DNA from 2 places in the Nocardioides massiliensis genome. Region 2 is predicted to be linked to the other one. Evidence: predicted binding sites of a transcription regulator. Region 2 holds the regulator's gene; the other holds the start of a gene.

Region 1 (8,826 bases), 330 kb from region 2:
GGGGAGCCGGGTGCGCCGCCGTGGGCTCAGGGCCTCCGCGGCCGGCACGCGGCAGCGGTTCGAGTGCCTGCCCGAGACCGGAAAGCGGCACTTCTTCACCACCCCGGCCGCCGGAGCGGTCGAGGCTGGACGCTCACCGAGGCAGCGGTGCCCTGACCCGCGGCACGCCGACGCCCGGGTCCAGGGACGAGGCACGCGCACGACGAAGGCGGGCACCTGGCGGCGGTTCCGGTGCACCCGGCCCGACGGCAGCTCGCACTTCTTCCAGGTGCTCGCCTCGGCGGCCGGCACCCAGCTCACCTCGCTCGACCGCCCGCCGGGGTGCCCCGAGCACGCGGTCTCGAAGGTGACCCGGCAGGGCGTGTACGGCCGCGGCGCCACGAAGCGGCAGCGCTACCGCTGTGTCCCCGCCGACGGCACGGCGCCACACACCTTCACCCCGCCACTGGCACGGGAGGCCGTCGAGGTCGGTGTCGAGAGCTGCACGACTTGCGACGAACTGCTCTCCCCGCACCGCGGCGCGCTCACCGGCGCCCGGCACACCCCGTGGACGCTCGCGTTGTACGCCCGGGCGCTGAACGAGCTCTCGATGGGCGCCAGCTACGCGGCGGTGTCGCTGATGATGCGCGAGTACCGCGACCGAGCCAGCCGCCACCTGCTCGAGCACCATGGCGGCGGCGCGCTGCTCGACGGGCAGGCGACCGGGGCCGCGCAGTCGTACACCGCCGCGCAGGGCAAGTCCGCCTGGCACCTCGCCGCCGACCTGGTGGAGCAGTACGCACCGCTGCTGTGGCGCCCCGTCGAGCAGCAGATGCGCGACCGCGACCGGCAGCAGCGCGCCGCGAACGACCAGCAGCTCGCCGCTGCACCGAACGCCGCGCTCGCCACCCCCATCACCTGGCTGCTCGACGAGCAGCCGGTCATTTTGTCCGGCCGTCGCCGGCGCGGCCAGCAGCGGCGCCTGGAGCGGAACCAGTGGAGCTTGCTGGTGGTCGTCGAGGTCCGCTGGCACCCGGCCGAGGACCCGATGAGCTACCCGCGTCGGGAGTACCGGCTCCGGCTGGCGCGCGCCTACCCGCGCGCGAACGAACAGGCGTGGCGGCTGGTGCTGGACGAGCTCGGCGAACGCCCGGACTTCATCGTCGCCGACAACGCCGAAGCCATCAGCAACGCGGTGACGAAGCAGTACGGCGCAGGGGTCGTCGGACTGGTCCCGAGCCTGTTCCACATCCAGCGCAACCTCCGCGACGCACTGAGGAAGCTGCCAGGGGCGACCACCAAGCTCGAGGGGCGCACCGTGCTGGTCCCCGAACTGGCCAAGCACCTCGACGTGCTCGCTCGCGACGAGCTGCTCAACCTCGGCCCCGCCGACTGGACACGGTGGTGGGACGACCTCATCGGAGCCGTCGCCACGCTGCCGGCGCCCGTGACCGGAGTGCTGGAGCAGCGCCGCATCTACGAACCCCGGGTCGCGGCCGCGCTGCCCATCCTGGCCCGACAGCCGCAGCTGCCGGCGTCCAACGCCGCGGTCGAGAACCGGATCCGGCACGCGCTTGAGCCGTTCCTGGACAACCGCAAGCAGCTGTACCGCAACCTCGCCCGGACGAACTTCCTGCTCGATCTCGCGGTCGCCCGGGCCCAGGGCGCGTTCACCGACCTCGACGAGGTCACCCGGCTGCTGCGCGAAGACAACGAGGCCGCCGGCGGGTGGGCACCCGCCCCGCGCACCCTCGCCGACGCTCAACCGCCACCGCGCGCCGAGGGTGAGCCGCCACCGGTGTACTCCTCGCTGTTGAACCCGCTGCTGGTCGCCGCGCTCGCCGAGCAGCGGCTCACCCAACCACCCGTTCGGCAGCAGGGCGGGCAGCAGAGCGGAGGGCGACCGTGACGCTCACCGACGCCGGCTTCGAGCTGTTCCAGCACCTCACCGCCCGCACCTTCCTCGTGCTCGACACCGAGTACACCCGCGACCCCGACGGGGATGGCGACCGCATCATCTCCCTGGCCATCACCCCGGTTGTCGGCGGGAAACGGGTTCGCGACGGCGAGCTGTACGTCGAGATGAACCCCGGCGTGCCCGTCGACCCCCGCTCCACCGCGGTGCACGGCTTCACCACCGAGGCCGTGGCCCGCAAGCGCCGCTTCGGCTACTACGCGCCCGCGGTGCTCGACGCCCTCACCGTCCCCGACGCGGTGCTGGTCTGCCACACCGGCAGCGACATCCGGGTGCTGCGCCGCGAGTTGGAGCGGCTCGACGAGGCGAGGGCAACCGGGGACGCGACGGTGACCGTCGGCCTCGAGCAGCTGCCCGAGCTGCCCATCATCGACACCAGCCCCCTGCCGCGACTGCTCCGGCTGCCCGGCGTCGGTCAGCGCGGCGTCGTCAGCCTCGCCACCTTGTGCCAGCTCGTCGGGGTCGCCAACGCCGAGGCGCACCACGCCCGCGCGGACGCCCGCGCCACCGCCGACGCCCTGGTCAAGCTGCTCCTTCACGCCGCCGGGGCGTTCGCCTACGCCAGCCTCGAGGCGCTGCTCGAAGATCACGCCCGGGGCACTACCCACGACCCGAAGCTTCCTGGCTACATCCGCAGCCGCCGCGAAGCGCCCGTCGTCCCGACCGAGCACCTGGTCCGCCACGACTCCCCTCTCACCCACGCGGGCACTCCGGCCGAGCAGCAGGCGTGGTTGGAGCTGGCCGTGGAGTGCGTGCGGCTGCGCTGCCCGCACCTGCGCACCGAAGCCACCCTCGCCGCCCAGGAGAACGGCGCCGCGCTGTTCGACCCACTCGTCGCGCTGCTGGCCACCGTCACCGAGCCCGGCCAGGCAGGCACCCTGCTCGGCGCCGTCGCCGCGCTCATCACCGCCTCCAGCCCTGGTGCCGACCCGCCCGCGGCCGCGCCCGCGCTCGCGCACACCCGGGCGCTGCGCTGGTGGGCCAAGCAGCGGCCCAGGTCGAAGCCTCCACCCCGTGCGAGCCGTCCGGGTCTCCCTCCTGCCCCGACTGCTGGGAAGGTCACGGTTGCCCCCGCGACACGCTGTACCAGCCGGTGACCCGGATCGCGGTGCTCGGCGAGCAGGGCAGGCTCACCAAGACCGGCATCCGAGACCGCCTCTTCGGCAAGCGCGAGGACCGTCGCATCAACCGCTGGTCACCGACCCACCCGCGCGAGACCGCGTACATGGCTTGGATGGTGTTCACCTTCACCGTCGAGGAGGACCGGGTCCTCGCCGCGAACGACTACCTCGCCGCCGCGATGAGCAAGGACCTCCACCTGCACGAGCCGCGGCTGGCCCGGATCGCGTGCCAGTCGATCGCGGAGACCCGCGGGCTGACCGCAGCGAAGGAGGCCGCGGGGACGGTGCTCGCCGGCCGCACGACCGACCCGGCCTACGATGAGCTCGAACTGTGGATGACCTGGCACGAGCAGGCCGCGGTCGCCACCGCCCGGGCCCAGCAGCCGCGCACCATCACCCACCGGCGCCTCGCCCGCCCCGAAGGGCGCGTGAACCCGAACCCCTACCTGCCGCGCTGATGGACGAACCAGTCGGACATCCCAGCCGGCGTTGAAGCGCGCGCCCCCGTTCTCCCACCGCGATGAAAGAAATGTTCAGCGCACACTGTACTATTCAGCACATGCTGACCACTGCTAGCCGTCTTGACGTGATGAACAGGTTGGGTCGGGCGATGGCCGACCCCACGCGCTCCCGCCTACTCATGGCCCTTCTGGAGGGCCCCGCCTACCCCGGCGACCTCGCCCGCGACCTAGACCTGACCCGGTCCAACGTGTCGAACCACCTCGCGTGCCTGCGCGACTGCGGCATCGTCGTAGCCGAACCCGAAGGCCGACACACGCGCTACGCCGTCGCTGACCCGCACCTCACCCGGGCTCTCACTGCGCTCATCGACGTCACCCTCGCCGTCGACGAGAGCGCACCCTGCATCGACCAGCAATGTGTCCTGCCCGGGTGTGGCACCCAAGGGGCCGGCGCCTGATGCTGACCTCCGCAGCGCAGGCCATCGGCCTGTTCATCGCCACCAACATCGACGACATCATCGTGCTGTCGCTGTTCTTCGCCCGAGGAGCTGGACGGCCCGGAACCACGTCGCGCATCCTGGCTGGGCAGTACCTGGGGTTCGCCGGCATCCTCGCCGCGGCAGTGCTCGTGTCGCTCGGCGCCGGAGCCTTCCTGCCCGAGGCCGCGATCCCCTACTTCGGCCTCATCCCGCTCGTCCTCGGCCTCTGGGCTGCATGGCAGGCATGGCGCGATGATGATGATGATGACGACGACGCCAAAGTCGCCGGCAAGGCCGTCGCAGTGTGGACCGTCGCCGCCGTCACCTTCGCCAACGGCGGCGACAACATCGGCGTCTACGTCCCCGTCTTCTTGAACGTGGGCCCCGCCGCGACAGCCGCCTACTGCGTCGTCTTCCTCGTCCTCGTCGCCGCCTTGGTGGTCGCAGCCAGGTTCGTCGCCACCCGACCAGGAATCGACGAAGTCCTCGAACGCTGGGAGCACATCCTGTTCCCGGTCGTCCTCATCGGCCTGGGCCTGGTCATCCTCTACAGCGGCGGAGCCTTCGGGCTCTGATGCTTCGCCTGGCCAGCGGTCGAGCACGTGCAGGTAGCGCGGGCCTAGTCGCCGTCACCCTCGACAGGAGAACGCTCCTCCGCGCGCCGGTCACGCTCGAGTAGCGCTCGCCGACACGCCGCCCGACCGCTACCTGCCCCCGAGCTCCGCCCATCGCGTGCAGGCTGGAGCCATCGGCTCGGAGGCGCAGACGCGAAAGCGCCCCCCGGTCCGATCGGACCGGGGGGCGCTTCGATGCGCCACAGGCGCGCCGTGAACCCACACTAAAAGCCGAACAGGCCCGTGGTGGTGCGGGGCCGTTCGTCTTGTCCCCAGGTGCGGTGCAGTCCTTGCCTGGATCGAACAAGTGTTCTAGAATGGTGAGATGGATCACGGTGACGGCGTCTTCGAGGAGGACCTCCGCGAGGACTTCTGGGAGCTCTGGGACGACGGCCCGCCCCCACCCGATGCTGCGCCGTCCAAAGCCGACGACTCCATCGTGCTCGACCCCTCCGACATCGACTCCTGGGACGCCGACGAGCTGTTGGAGCTGATGGAACGCCAACGCGCCTACGCAGCGAAGTTCGCCACCGACAAACTCCTCGCCGCATCCCGGATCGCCCAGCGCTACCCAACGATGCATGACGTCGCTGTCGTGGAGGGGACCGACCCCGAGCGTCCCCGGATGGTCGCGCTGGCCGGCCCCGGAGCACCACTGGTCCACGAGCACGCGCCGTTGGAGTTCGCGGTCGCGTTGGGCGCCGGCCCTGACACCGGCCGGATGATCATGGGCCAAGCCGTCGAGCTGGCCCACCGGCTGCCGCGCCTGTGGGAGCGCGTCGTGGCCGAGCAGATCCCCGCGTTCCAGGCCCGGCAGATCGCCAACGAGACCATGAGCCTGTCGCTCGAGGTCGCCACCAAGGTCGACGAGCTGATCGCGAAGTCGACACGGCGCCTGACCAAGGCCGCCACCGAGGAGATCGTCACCGACGCCCTGCTGCTGTGCGATCCCGACGAAGCAGCCCGCCGCGAAGCAGCCGCTCAGGAGAAGCGCGGCGTCTGGCTCAACAAGGACAACATCACCGGTTCTGCGACCCTCAAAGACGTGTTCGCCCGCCTCGACGCACCCGACGCCGAAGCACTCGACGCCACGCTGGAGAGGGTCGCGCAGATCCTGCGGCGCCTCACCCCCGAGGATGCCGAACCGGTGCCGCATCAGGCGCTGCGCGCGACCGCGCTCGGGATCCTCGCCGACCCCCACGCTGCCGCCGAGCTGCTCGACACCGAGCAGCTGCGCGCCACCAAGCCCGCCACGGTCTACGTGCACCTCGAGGCCGACGACCTGGCCGCCTTCCTCGCCACCACGGGGGAAGGCACCGGCGAACACACCGGCGCCGATCATGGCGCGCGGATGGAACGCTACGGCCCCGCCACCCTGCACCTGGTGCAGCAATGGCTGCAGCGACGCGACGTGAAGCTCACCCCGGTGATCAACATGAGCAACGACGCCAGCGTCGACCAACACGACCCACCGACCTGGATGGCCGAGCAGGTCGCGCTGCGTGACGGCACCTGCATCGTCCCCGGCTGCACCCGATCAGCCCGGGCGGCAGACAAGGACCATCGAGACCCCTACGTCCCACCCGACGAGGGTGGGCCACCGGGTCAGACCCGACCATCGGCACTCGACTCACTGTGCCGCAGCCACCACCGGATGAAGACCTTCGCCGCGCCCCGCTTCCGCGCGCTGCTGACGCGAGCGCACCGCTACGCACTCGCCGCCTGAGCGAGACGAGTGCGCGAGTGCGCGCCCCGTCAGTCCGCGCCGAGCGCACGCAGCACGAACGACTCGACCGTGCGCAGGGCCTCCTCGGCGCCGGGGCCGGTGGGGAGGCGACGGCCCTGCAGAGCGGCGTGCACGAGCGGGACCACGATCTCGGGGTCCTGGGGCGGGATCTCGCCGGCTGCTGAGGCCTCCCGCAGCGTACGACGCAGCACGTCCTCGACGACCCGGATGTGCTCGTGGATCTGCCGGCCCGCCTCCGGCGAGAGCACGGCGTACACCTCCGGCCCGAGGCCGAAGTGGAACGACTCGGCGAGGTGCAGGTACTCCCGCACGTAGATCCGCAGTCGCTCGATCGGGCTGGCAGCCTGCGACATCGCCCGCTCGAGGTCGGCGACGTAGCGCGACGTCTCGTCCATGGCGTACTCGAGGAGGATGTCCTCCTTGTCGCGGAAGTGGTTGTAGAGCGACGTGCGCCCCACCCCCGCCTCGCGCGCGATGTCGGACATCGAGACCCCGGCGTACCCGTGCTCCGACACCAGTCGGACGAAGGCCGCGAACACGCGGCGTGTGGTCTCGGCGCGGTGCTCCTCGAGGCTGTCGCCCAGGATCTTGGGCATCAGGAGCTCGTTGCGCGGGTGCGCCGGCGGGCGGCCCAGCGGCCGTCGCTGTGGCTGACCTGCAGCTGCATCCCGAAGGTCTCGGAGAGCAGCGGCTCGGTGAGGGTCTCCTCCAGCGGGCCGGCGGCCACGACGGCACCCTTGCGCAGCAGCAGCGCGTGGGTGAAGCCCGGGGGGATCTCCTCGACGTGGTGGGAGACGAGGACCGTCGTGGGCGAAGCGGGGTCCGCCGCGAGCACGGCGAGGGTGGAGACGAGGTCCTCGCGCCCGCCCAGGTCGAGGCCGGCCGCCGGCTCGTCGAGCAGCAGCAGCTCGGGGTCGGTCATGAGCGCCCGGGCGATCTGCACCCGCTTGCGCTCGCCCTCGCTGAGGGTGCCGAAGGTCCGGTCGGCCAGGTGGGCGACACCCACCTCGGTCAGGAGCTGCGCAGCACGCTCGTGGTCGAGGTCGTCGTAATGCTCGCGCCAGCGCCCGACGACGCCGTACGACGCGGACACGACCACGTCGGCGACCCGCTCCCCCCGCGGGATCCGGTCGGCGATCGCCGCGCTGGTCAGGCCGATGCGGGGCCGCAGCTCGAACACGTCGACCGTGCCCATGACCTCACCCAGCACACCGACGACGCCGCTGGTGGGGTGGATCTGCGCCGAGCACAGCTGCAGCAGCGTCGTCTTGCCCGCGCCGTTGGGGCCGAGGACGACCCACCGCTCGTCCGCACCGACTCGCCACTCGACGCCGTCGAGCAGGGTCGCCGTACCTCGTCGAACGGTCACGTCGGCGAGCTCGAGCACGGCTTCCATGGTCTCCTCAGGGCGTTCAGGGATGGAGTGGAGGGCGGGGCACGGACACCGCCGCAGATGAACACCGCCAACTTACGCCACCGACGGGCGCCTGCGGAGCCCCGATAGCCTGCACGGCGTGCCCGCCGACCTGCCGGACTCCGCGCTCCTCGCCCTGTGGCTCGATGCCTGGGTCCGTGGGGCCGCCGCCACCGACGACCTGCTCGACGCACTCGGTGAGGACGGCAGCGTCCACACGATCGTGACCGAGGACGGTACGGCGGAGCCTCTCGCGCTCGCCCTGGGCCGGTTGCGGCGCCAGACGACGGGCGCCGGCATCGCGCTAGCCACCCCCGGGGACCCGGCCGGCATCGCCGGCCCGCGGAAGTTCGCGGACGCGGTGATGGAGGTCGGCGAGGGGGTGGTGCTCCTCGGATCGGGTCTGGGGTTGGTGCCGGACTGGGCGGGTGACGAGGTGACCTGGACCCTCCACCCGATCACGCTCCCCCGGCCCGTCCCGATGCTGCCGGACGCCGCCCGTGCGCTGCGGGTCGCGCTGGTCGAGGCCGCGCAGGCGCTGGCCGCACTCGACGTCGCCCGGTGGCGCCCGGAGATCGCCGACGAGCTGGTCGACCTGCGCCGCCCGCGCGTCGACCTGGCGGTGCCCGGCATCGCGCCGGAGATCGGCCCCGTCATCGCCCAGGCACTGCTGAGTCGTGGGGTCATCGAGCTCGCGCTGGACGACGAGGGTGCAGCCGTGGACGTCGCGACCATGGAACAGCGGCGAACGGTGCTCCGCAGCCTCGACCAGGCAGCGAGACATGCCCTGGTCGCTGCCTGCTCCGCAGACGCCCAGCGATAGCCTCACCTCGCCATGGTCTCGCCACTGCCGCTCCCCGACGACTCCGCGCCCAAGACGGTCCTCATCACCTTCACGGGCAAGGACCGACCGGGAGTCACCTCCGCGATCTTCTCCACCTTGGCGCCGTACGGCGTCGAGGTGGTCGACATCGAGCAGATCGTGCTGCGGCGCCGACTGGTGCTCGGCGTGCTCGTCACCGCGCCGCGCGACCTC
Region 2 (8,826 bases):
ACGATCGTCGCGGCCAGGTCGCGGTGCTGGCGCGTGTAGGCGCCGCCGGGGAGGCCCTCGGCCGCCGACGCACCGCTCGCGTCCTCCATGGCGTCGGGGATGGAGTGGGTGACGAAGACCAGGCGTGCCGCGGATGCCTTCTCGGCTCCGACCTCGTCCTCCAGCGTGCGCAGCGCGTCGGCGGTCGCGTCGAGGTTGGCGGCGACGAAGCCGGGATGGTTGAAGTAGTGGCGCAGCCGGTCCAGCTGCGGCGCCTGGACACCCTCCGCGGCGAGCTCGGCGACCGCGTCGGCGAAGTTCTCGCGGTACTGCCGGCAGCCGGAGTACGACGAGTAGGCGCTCGTCACCCAGCACGCGACGCGCGTGACGCCGTCGGCGGCCATCTGCCGCAGGGTGTCGGTCAGGTAGGGGTCCCAGTTGCGGTTGCCCCAGTAGACGGGCAGGTCGACCCCGTTGGCGGCGAGGTCCTGCTCGAGCGCGGCGATGAGCGCGCGGTTCTGGTCGTTGATGGGGCTCTTGCCACCGAAGCCGTAGTAGTGCTCGCCGACCTCCTCGAGGCGCTCCACCGGGATGTTCTTGCCGGCGGTGACGTTCTGCAGGAACGGCACCACGTCCTCCGGCTTCTCGGGGCCGCCGAAGGACACCAGCAGCAGCGCGTCGTACGGCGCCCAGGGAGTGGCAGTCATGGCGCCATCGTAGGGAGCCCGGACCAGCGCTCAGACGGCGCTCTTAGGGCGCTGGGTGGCGCCGTCGCGCCGTACGATGTGCGGCGATGCTCGCCTCCTACCGCGCCGTGCTGAGTCGCCCGGGCGCACTCCCGTTCTCCCTCGCAGGTCTGATCGGTCGACTCCCGATCTCGATGATCGGCCTCGGCCTGGTGCTCCTCGTCGAGGACGCGACGGGCTCCTATGGCTCGGCGGGTGTCGTGTCGGCGGCGTACGTCCTCGGCAACGCGGCGCTGGCGATCCTCAGCGGGCGCCTCATCGACCGCTTCGGTCAGGGTCGGGTCCTGCCGGTGATGATCACGATCTCCGCGCTCAGCCTCGGCGGCACGGTCTGGGCCGTGCAGGACGGCCTCGGCGCACCCGTGCCCCACCTGCTGGCAGCGCTGTCGGGCGCGACGATGCCGCAGATCGGATCGTGCGTGCGCGCGCGATGGGTGCACCTGCTCGGCTCCGACCCCAAGCTGCACACGGCCTTCTCCTACGAGGCGGTCATGGACGAGACCGTCTTCATCACCGGCCCCATCCTCGTCACGGTGCTGGCGACCAGCGTGCACCCGGTCGCCGGCATCGCGACCGCCGCGGCGTGCGGCCTGCTCGGCGGTTGGGCGCTCGCGGCACAGCGCCGCACCGAGCCCCCGACCCGGGCGTCGCACCGCACCGGCGGACCGCGCACCCCCATGCCCTGGCGGCTGCTCGCGGTGCTGGTCGGGTGCTCGGCCATGCTCGGCGGGGTCTTCGGCGGCGCCGAGGTCGCCACCGTCGCCTTCGCCGACGAGCAGGGCCGTGCCGTCTGGGCTGGCCCCCTCCTGGGCCTGTGGGCCGCGGGCTCCTTGCTCGCCGGGATCGCGTACGGCGCGATCACCTGGCGCTCCGGGAGCCTCACCCGCTTCCGGGTCGCTGCCGCCGCCCTCGCCCTCTCGCTGCTCGTGCTCCCGTTCATCGGCTCGTTGGCCGTCCTCGCCCCGGTGCTGCTGCTGGCCGGCTTCGCGATCTCGCCGACGCTGATCAGCCTGACGGCACTGGTGGCCGAGCAGGTGCCCGCCTCGCGCCTGACCGAAGGCCTGGCCGTCGTGCACGCCGGGATGGCGGCCGGGATCGCGCCCGGTGCCGCCCTCGTCGGCACGGTCATCGACAACCACGGCGCGTCAACAAGCTATCTCGTGGTCTGCGCCGCCGGCGTCGTGGGAGCCTTGCTCACCTGGGTGGTGCCGGCAGGCCCGGCCGCGCCGCCGCCCTCACCCGCCCCCGTCCGTGAACCGGAGGTCTCCGCGTGAAGCTCGGCACCGTGCGCCGCTGGCGCAGCTGGTCGGGACTGGTCGATGTCGTCCCCACCACGGTCCACTCACCGACGAGCGCCACCGAGGTCGCCCAGATCGTCGCCGACGCCGCAGCGAGCGGCCGTCGGGTCAAGATGGTCGGCACCGGCCACAGCTTCACCGACATCGCCGTCGCCGACGACGTGATGCTGGACCCCGCACGGTTGAGCGGGATCGTGGGTGTCGACCGAGAGGCGATGACAGTCACCGCGCTGGCCGGCACCCGGCTGCGGGACCTCAACGCAGGCCTCGCCGCCCGTGGCCTCTCGCTGCACAACATGGGCGACATCGACGCCCAGACCATCGCCGGTGCGATCTCGACCGGCACCCATGGCACGGGCGGCGTGTGGTCGTCGCTGTCCGCGCAGGTGGTCGGCCTCGAGCTCGTCACCGGGACCGGCGAGGTCTGGCGGTGCACCGACCAGGAGCACGCCGACGTGCTCGCCTGCGCGCGCCTGGGACTCGGCGCCCTCGGGATCCTCACGACCGTCACCCTTCGCGTCGAGCCGCTGTTCGTGCTCGAGGCGCACGAGGAGGTCATCGGGTGGGACGCCGCGCTCGAGTCCCTCGAGTCACTGGCCCACGACAACCACCACGTCGACGGCTACTGGTTCCCCGGCACCGACCGGGTGCAGGTCAAGCGCAACAACCGGCTCGCGGTCGGTGTCGAGGAGCGCGAGCCGCTCCCCCGCTGGCGCGCCGTCGTCGAGGACGAGGTGATGGCCAACGGCGCGTTCGGCGTGCTCACCCGCCTCGGTGCGCGGGTGCCGGCGCTGGTGCCGGGGCTGAACCGGTTCGCCGCCTCGCAGCTGTCGGCGCGCACCTACTCCGACATCCCGCACCGCGTCTTCACCGCCCCGCGCCGCGTCGTGTTCCGGGAGATGGAGTACGCCGTCCCGCGCGAGGCCGGCACGACGGTGCTGCGCGAGGTGCGCTCGCTGATCGAGCGGCGCGGCTGGCGCATCGGCTTCCCCGTCGAGATCCGGATGACGCCGGCGGACGACGTGCCGCTGTCCGCGTCGTACGGACGCGACTCCACCTATCTGGCCTTCCACACCCCCCGCGCGGCGGACCACACGTCGTACTTCGCCGGCGTCGAAGAGGTCCTGCGCGCGCACGACGGTCGTCCCCACTGGGGCAAGCTGCACGCGCGCACCGCCGCCGACCTGGCACCGGCGTACCCGCGCTGGGACGACTTCGCCGCCGTGCGCGACCGGGTCGACCCGCAGCGGGTCTTCACCAACGCCTACCTGCGGCGCGTGCTGGGCTCCTGAGGTCGCCCAGTCGACCCGGCCGGCTCGGCCGAGTCAGTCGGTGCTGTCGCGCCGCGCGTCGGCGGCGACCTTGAGGGCAGCGGCGAACGCCGGCACCTCGGTGCACAGCCGGTCGATGTTGTCGCGGGTGAAGTGGATGACGGTCAGCGGCGTGGTCGACACGACCGAGGCGGTGCGCAGCTTCTGCTCGACGATGCCCATCTCACCGATCACGTCGCCGGCGCCCAGCCGGGCGATCTCGGTGCCGTTGCGCCGCACCGACAGCTCTCCCTCGAGGACGATGTAGGCCTTGTCGGCAGGGGTCTTCTCCGACATCAGCGACCAGTTGGCCGGGACGGTCGTCTGCGTGCCGCCGGCGGCGATCCTCTTGACGTCGGCGTCGCTGAGGCCTTCGAAGATCGAGACTGCCTTCAGCTGCGCGATGTCCTGGCTCATGCACCACTCCTCGTGTCGTGCTCCCCGGGCGCGATCCTCGCGGTCCGGGCGGCGGGTGTAAAGCCTCACACGCTGGAGCTGCTGCCTCCGGGACGCGGGGCCGACCAGCCGCGCCGCATCGCCAGCAGGCGCCAGCCCAGGCAGACGGTCATCGCCACCCCCGCGACGGCGGGGTTGGGCAGGTCCCAGCCCAGGTCGCGCAGCTCATAGGCCCCCACGACGATCATCGCGCCGACGAAGGCGGGGATGGCGTACAGGTCCTTCTGCAGCACGACCGGCACGCGCCCGGCGAGCAGGTCGCGCACGATGCCGCCACCGACCGCGGTCACCATGCCGAGCATCGCGGCCGGCAGGGGACCCAGCCCATAGGCGAGCGCCTTCACGGTGCCGGTCACGCAGAACAACGCCAACCCGAAGGCGTCGAGCACCCCGATCACCCGCTCCATGCGGGTGAAGACCGGGTGCCACAGCGCGACGGCGAGCCCGGTCACGACCGGCACCAGCAGGTAGCGCCAGTCGGCCAGCGCGGCCGGCGGGGTCGCCCCGATCAGGACGTCGCGCACGAAACCACCGCCGAGTCCGGTCGCCCCAGCGAGCACCAGCAGGCCGAAGACGTCGAGGTCCTTGCGCAACGCCACCAGCGCGCCGGTGAGCGCGAAGGCGAAGATCCCCAGGAGATCCAGCGTGATGAGCAGCACCTGGTCACCGTAGTGCGCCGAGCCTCCCCCCAACCGGAGCCCGGGTCGGAGAGGATGCCTCCCGTGGCCAGACACTCCGGACGGCGCGCCCGGCGCACCTCACCGCGACGCGTCCTCGGCTACCTGCTCGGCACCGTCGCCACCATCGGTGCCTGGCTCTACCTCATCAGCGCCGCGATCACCTTCGGCGTGCTCGCCCGCAGCGGCACCTCGATCGCCTGGCTGTTCACCACGCTGGCGGGCCTCGGCGCCACCGCGTGCCTGCTCATCGCGCTCATCCTGCTGACCCGGGTGCTCCGCGAGCTCGGCGTGCTGTCCCCCGCGCCCGGTGCCCGCGGTGGTCGGCGCGCGGCGCGCTGACACTAGCCTTCCGCCATGCCCGAGCCCGCCGTCCCGCCCGCACCCGTCCCTGCACGCACCCGCTGGCGCCGACCCGCCCTGCGGGCGGCGTACGTCGCCCTCGCCGCGACCGACACCGCGTTGGCCGCCTCGACGGACCCCCGCGCCCACCGGCTGCGCCGCTACACCAAGCCGGCGCTCCTGCCGCTGCTGGTGGCCGGCAACCCGGCCGGCGACCAGCGGCTGTTGGTGACCGCCCAGCTCGCCTCGACCGCCGGCGACGTCGCGCTGCTGCGCTCCGGCGACGGGGCCCTGCGCGCCGGCATGACGGCCTTCGCCGTCGCGCAGGGGTCCTACCTCACGCGGTTCGTGCTGACCCGACGGACGCGCACGGCACCCGCGGCCACCGCCACCCGCACCGTAGCTACGCCCGGCCTCCCCCGGCTGCGGGCGGCATTCGGGGTCCTGGCCGGCACCAACGCCGTCGTCGCCGGCGTCGCCGCACGCCGCCGCGACCCGGCGCTACAGGCGCCCACGACGGCGTACGGCCTGCTGCTCAGCGCGATGGCACTCGGCGCGTTCAGCGCCCGCGGCACGCGCGCGGCGCGGATCCTGGTGTCGGCGGGGGCTGCGTCGTTCGTGTTCTCCGACAGCGTGCTCGCCGTGCGCGAGCACGTCTGGCCCGAGGCGCCGGCCGTGCTCGAGGGCGCGGTCATGGCCAGCTACACCAGCGCGCAGCTGCTCCTGGCCGAGGGGATCAGCGCGCTGCCCCGGTGACGCTCGTCGCACAGAGGGAGGACATGCAACGAGGGGCGGGCCCACCCCGGGCCCGCCCCTCGTCTTCCCCTCTCGTCGGACCCCGGGTCGAGGGAGGCCCGACGAGAAATCAGGTGCGCGCCCCGCGTGGTCGCGAGGGACGCCAATGCGGCTCGATCAGCCGAGCGGGATGGCCAGCTCCTGGCCGACCTGCAGGCCGGCACCCTCGAGCGCGTTGAGCTTCTCGATGCGGTGGACCATCGCGCGGACCTCGCCGGGGGCGGCGACGTCGGAGGCGATCTCCCACAGCGTGTCGCCGGCGCCGACGACCACGGTGCGGGTGGGCACCGGGGTGCCTGCGTCGCGGGTGGCGACCGACTGGCCCCCGACCACGATCGAGACCGTCAGCGCCGCCAACAGGCAGACCGCCAGGACGACGAGCCGACCGCGGCGGGTCAGGCGGATCGGCGCCGGACGGCGGACGGGGGTGAAGCTGGGGCTGAGGGTCAAGGTGCTCATGGATGCCTCCGGGGAAGAGAGCGGGTGGTGGATCGGTCGGAACGAGGTCTAGTGGTCGGCACCGACAGTCATGAGCCGGCGAGAAGCCGGACCGACGGCGTGGGCCTGCATTCGAGAGCCTGTTCGTTCGAACACACGTACGACGCTAGAGCACCTGTTCGAACAACGCAAGGACCGAACCGAAGAAATGTTCGAACGCCTCGGCGGCCACCGGGACGACACGCCGTTCGAACAGATGTTTGATCTGCACCAGCCCGGAGGTCTAGGTTCGCCTCATGGCAGCCCCGAAGCGTCCCCGCGCCAGCGTCAGCGAGCTCCCCGACGGACCCCCCGACGCCACGGGCCTGACGCCGCGCCAGCAGCGCGTGCTGACGGTCATCGTGGAGTCGGTCGAGCAGCGCGGCTACCCGCCGAGCATGCGCGAGATCGGCGAGGCCGTCGGGCTGGCGAGCTCGTCCTCCGTGGCCCACCAGCTGCGCACGCTGGAGGAGAAGGGCTTCATCAAGCGCGACCCCAACCGTCCGCGCGCCCTCGAGGTGCTGCTACCCGATGCCATGGCCGGGCGCCGCTCGGTCGGGCCGGCGAGCGAGGCATCGGTCGACGAGACCGGCATCGGGGACCACCGCCCCAGCGCCGCCTACGTCCCCGTGGTGGGACGTATCGCCGCCGGCGGGCCGATCCTCGCCGAGGAGCGCGTCGAAGACGTCTTCCCGCTGCCCAAGACGCTCGTCGGTGACGGCACGCTGTTCCTGCTCGAGGTCAGCGGCGACTCGATGATCGACGCCGCGATCTGCAGCGGTGACTACGTCGTCATCCGCCAGCAGCCGACCGCCGAGAACGGCGAGATCGTGGCGGCGATGATCGACGGCGAGGCGACGGTGAAGACCTTCCGCCGCGTCGACGGTCAGGTCTGGTTGCTGCCCCACAACGACGCCTTCGAGCCGATCGACGGCACCCACGCCACGATCCTCGGCAAGGTCACCGCGGTCCTGCGCCGGGTCTAGCCGGTCCCGCCCGGTGGTGCGGTGCTGCTGCGCACCACCAGGGTCGTGGGGAACGTCCGACGGGTCGCGCTGCCCTGGTTCGTCGGACTCCCCGCCGGGCTGCCCGCCGGGCTCTCTGCTGCGAGCTCGCCCCGCAGCGCGGCCAGCAGCATCGCGGTGATCGCCTCGCCCTGCTCGTAGACCGGTTGCGCGACCGTGGTGAGGTCGAGGAACGACGCCATCTCGTGGTCGTCGACGCCCATCACCGACACGTCCTGGGGCGTACGCCGCCCCGCGCGCCGCAGCGCCCGCAGGACACCGATCGCCATCTCGTCGGAGGCTGCATAGATCGCCGTCGGTGGGTCGGCGAGCTCCATCAGCCGCTCCCCCGCCCGCTCGCCGCCCGCCATCGTGAAGTCGCCGACCTCGTCGTAGCCCGGCACCAGCGGCAGTCCGTGGCGAGCCATCGCTGCTCGCCAGCCCTCGGCCCGCAGCCGCGGAGCGCGGTGGTCGAGGGTGTCCTCGAGGCCGCCGCCGACGTAGGCGATGCGTTCATGCCCCAGCTCGACGAGGTGGTCGACCGCCTGGGCCGAGACCCCGACGTCGTCGATGTCGACGCAGCAGAAGCCGGGGGCCTCCGCCCCCACCAGTCCGACGGGCAGGTCCCAGGAGCGGAGGTTCTCCTGCTCCTCCGGCGTCGGGGTGAGCGCCAGGACGAGCAGGGCGTCCACCCGCTTGGCGAGGTAGCGCGTGGCGAGCAGCCGCTCGCGCGCGCTCTCCTTGCCGCCGAGGTTGTAGAGCAGCAGGTCGTAGCCCTCGCCGCGCAGGCGGTCCTGGGCGCCCTGGACGATCCAGGAGAAGTACCACCGCGTCACGAACGGCACCACGACGCCGATCGTGCGGGTCGTGCCGCTGGCGAGCCCGGCCGCCTGAGGGGAGGCGACGTAGCCCAGCCGACGCGCGGCCTCGAGGACCCGGTGCCGGGTCGCCGGCGACACCCCCGGCAGGCCACGCAGGGCACGCGAGACGCTCGCGGTGGACATGCCGACCTCGCGCGCGACGTCGCGGATCCCGGTCACGACTCCTCGGAGCTCCTCGCGTCACGCCGCTGGCGCAGGTACTCGGCGTACCAGTGGAAGGAGGCCTTGCGGGTGCGGGCACGCGTGGACCGGTCGACGTGCACGATGCCGAAGGTCTGGGTGTAGCCCTCGGCCCACTCGAAGTTGTCGAGCAGGGTCCAGGCGACATAGCCACGGACGTCGGCACCGGCAGCGCGCGCTTTCTCCACCGCGGCCACGTGGTCACGCAGGTAGTCGACCCGAGCGGCGTCGTCGACGCGACCCTCGGCGAGCGTGTCGTGGTAGGCAGCGCCGTTCTCGCACACCAGCACCGGCAGGCCCGTGCGCTCGTGGGTGTCGACGAGCACCTGGGTCATGCCCTGGGCGTCGACCTCCCAGCCGATGTCGGTCAGCGGCCCCCGCGGACGCAGGACGAGCCGCTCGACGCCGGGATAGACGGGTACGCCGTCGGTCGGGTCGCCTTCGCGAGCGAGGTCGGGACGCTCGGGGTTGTAGTAGTTGATGCCGATCCACTCCGCGCTGCCGGCGATCGCGGCCAGGTCCCCGTCCTGCACGAGTGCGGGGTCGGTGAGCTCGGGAGCGATCGCGAGCAGCCCGTCGTCGTACGCACCGTCGGTGAGCGGGCCCAGCCACACCCGGTTGCGGATCGCGTCGACCCCGTCGGCCACGGCGTCGGCCTCGGGCCGCTCCGACCAGATGGGG

What was found. Region 2 encodes LexA, which represses DNA repair genes until DNA is damaged. Its sites were predicted from a motif close to TCGAACANNTGTTCGA; they were not measured.
Region 1: J2S59_RS14485 (HNH endonuclease signature motif containing protein) is a predicted target of LexA. The motif match lies at 4,929-4,944, and genes of this name have one in related genera.

What each region holds. Positions count from the first base shown of each region.
Region 1 is NZ_JAUSQM010000001.1:2,904,561-2,913,386, forward strand. It holds gene J2S59_RS14460 (hypothetical protein) at 1-1,888, shown strand, start outside; gene J2S59_RS14465 (3'-5' exonuclease) at 1,885-3,051, shown strand; gene J2S59_RS14470 (hypothetical protein) at 3,048-3,533, shown strand; gene cmtR (Cd(II)/Pb(II)-sensing metalloregulatory transcriptional regulator CmtR) at 3,635-3,994, shown strand; gene J2S59_RS14480 (cadmium resistance transporter) at 3,991-4,590, shown strand; gene J2S59_RS14485 (HNH endonuclease signature motif containing protein) at 4,955-6,355, shown strand; gene J2S59_RS14490 (TetR/AcrR family transcriptional regulator) at 6,385-6,972, opposite strand; gene J2S59_RS14495 (ABC transporter ATP-binding protein) at 6,972-7,772, opposite strand; gene J2S59_RS14500 (Rv1486c family protein) at 7,891-8,613, shown strand; gene serB (phosphoserine phosphatase SerB) at 8,626-8,826, shown strand, end outside.
Region 2 is NZ_JAUSQM010000001.1:2,570,437-2,579,262, reverse strand. It holds gene J2S59_RS12730 (ferrochelatase) at 1-686, opposite strand, end outside; gene J2S59_RS12725 (MFS transporter) at 773-1,999, shown strand; gene J2S59_RS12720 (D-arabinono-1,4-lactone oxidase) at 1,996-3,315, shown strand; gene J2S59_RS12715 (Crp/Fnr family transcriptional regulator) at 3,349-3,750, opposite strand; gene J2S59_RS12710 (trimeric intracellular cation channel family protein) at 3,816-4,448, opposite strand; gene J2S59_RS12705 (hypothetical protein) at 4,512-4,808, shown strand; gene J2S59_RS12700 (lysoplasmalogenase family protein) at 4,824-5,564, shown strand; gene J2S59_RS12695 (LysM peptidoglycan-binding domain-containing protein) at 5,721-6,062, opposite strand; gene lexA (transcriptional repressor LexA) at 6,338-7,066, shown strand; gene J2S59_RS12685 (LacI family DNA-binding transcriptional regulator) at 7,063-8,124, opposite strand; gene J2S59_RS12680 (GH1 family beta-glucosidase) at 8,121-8,826, opposite strand, start outside.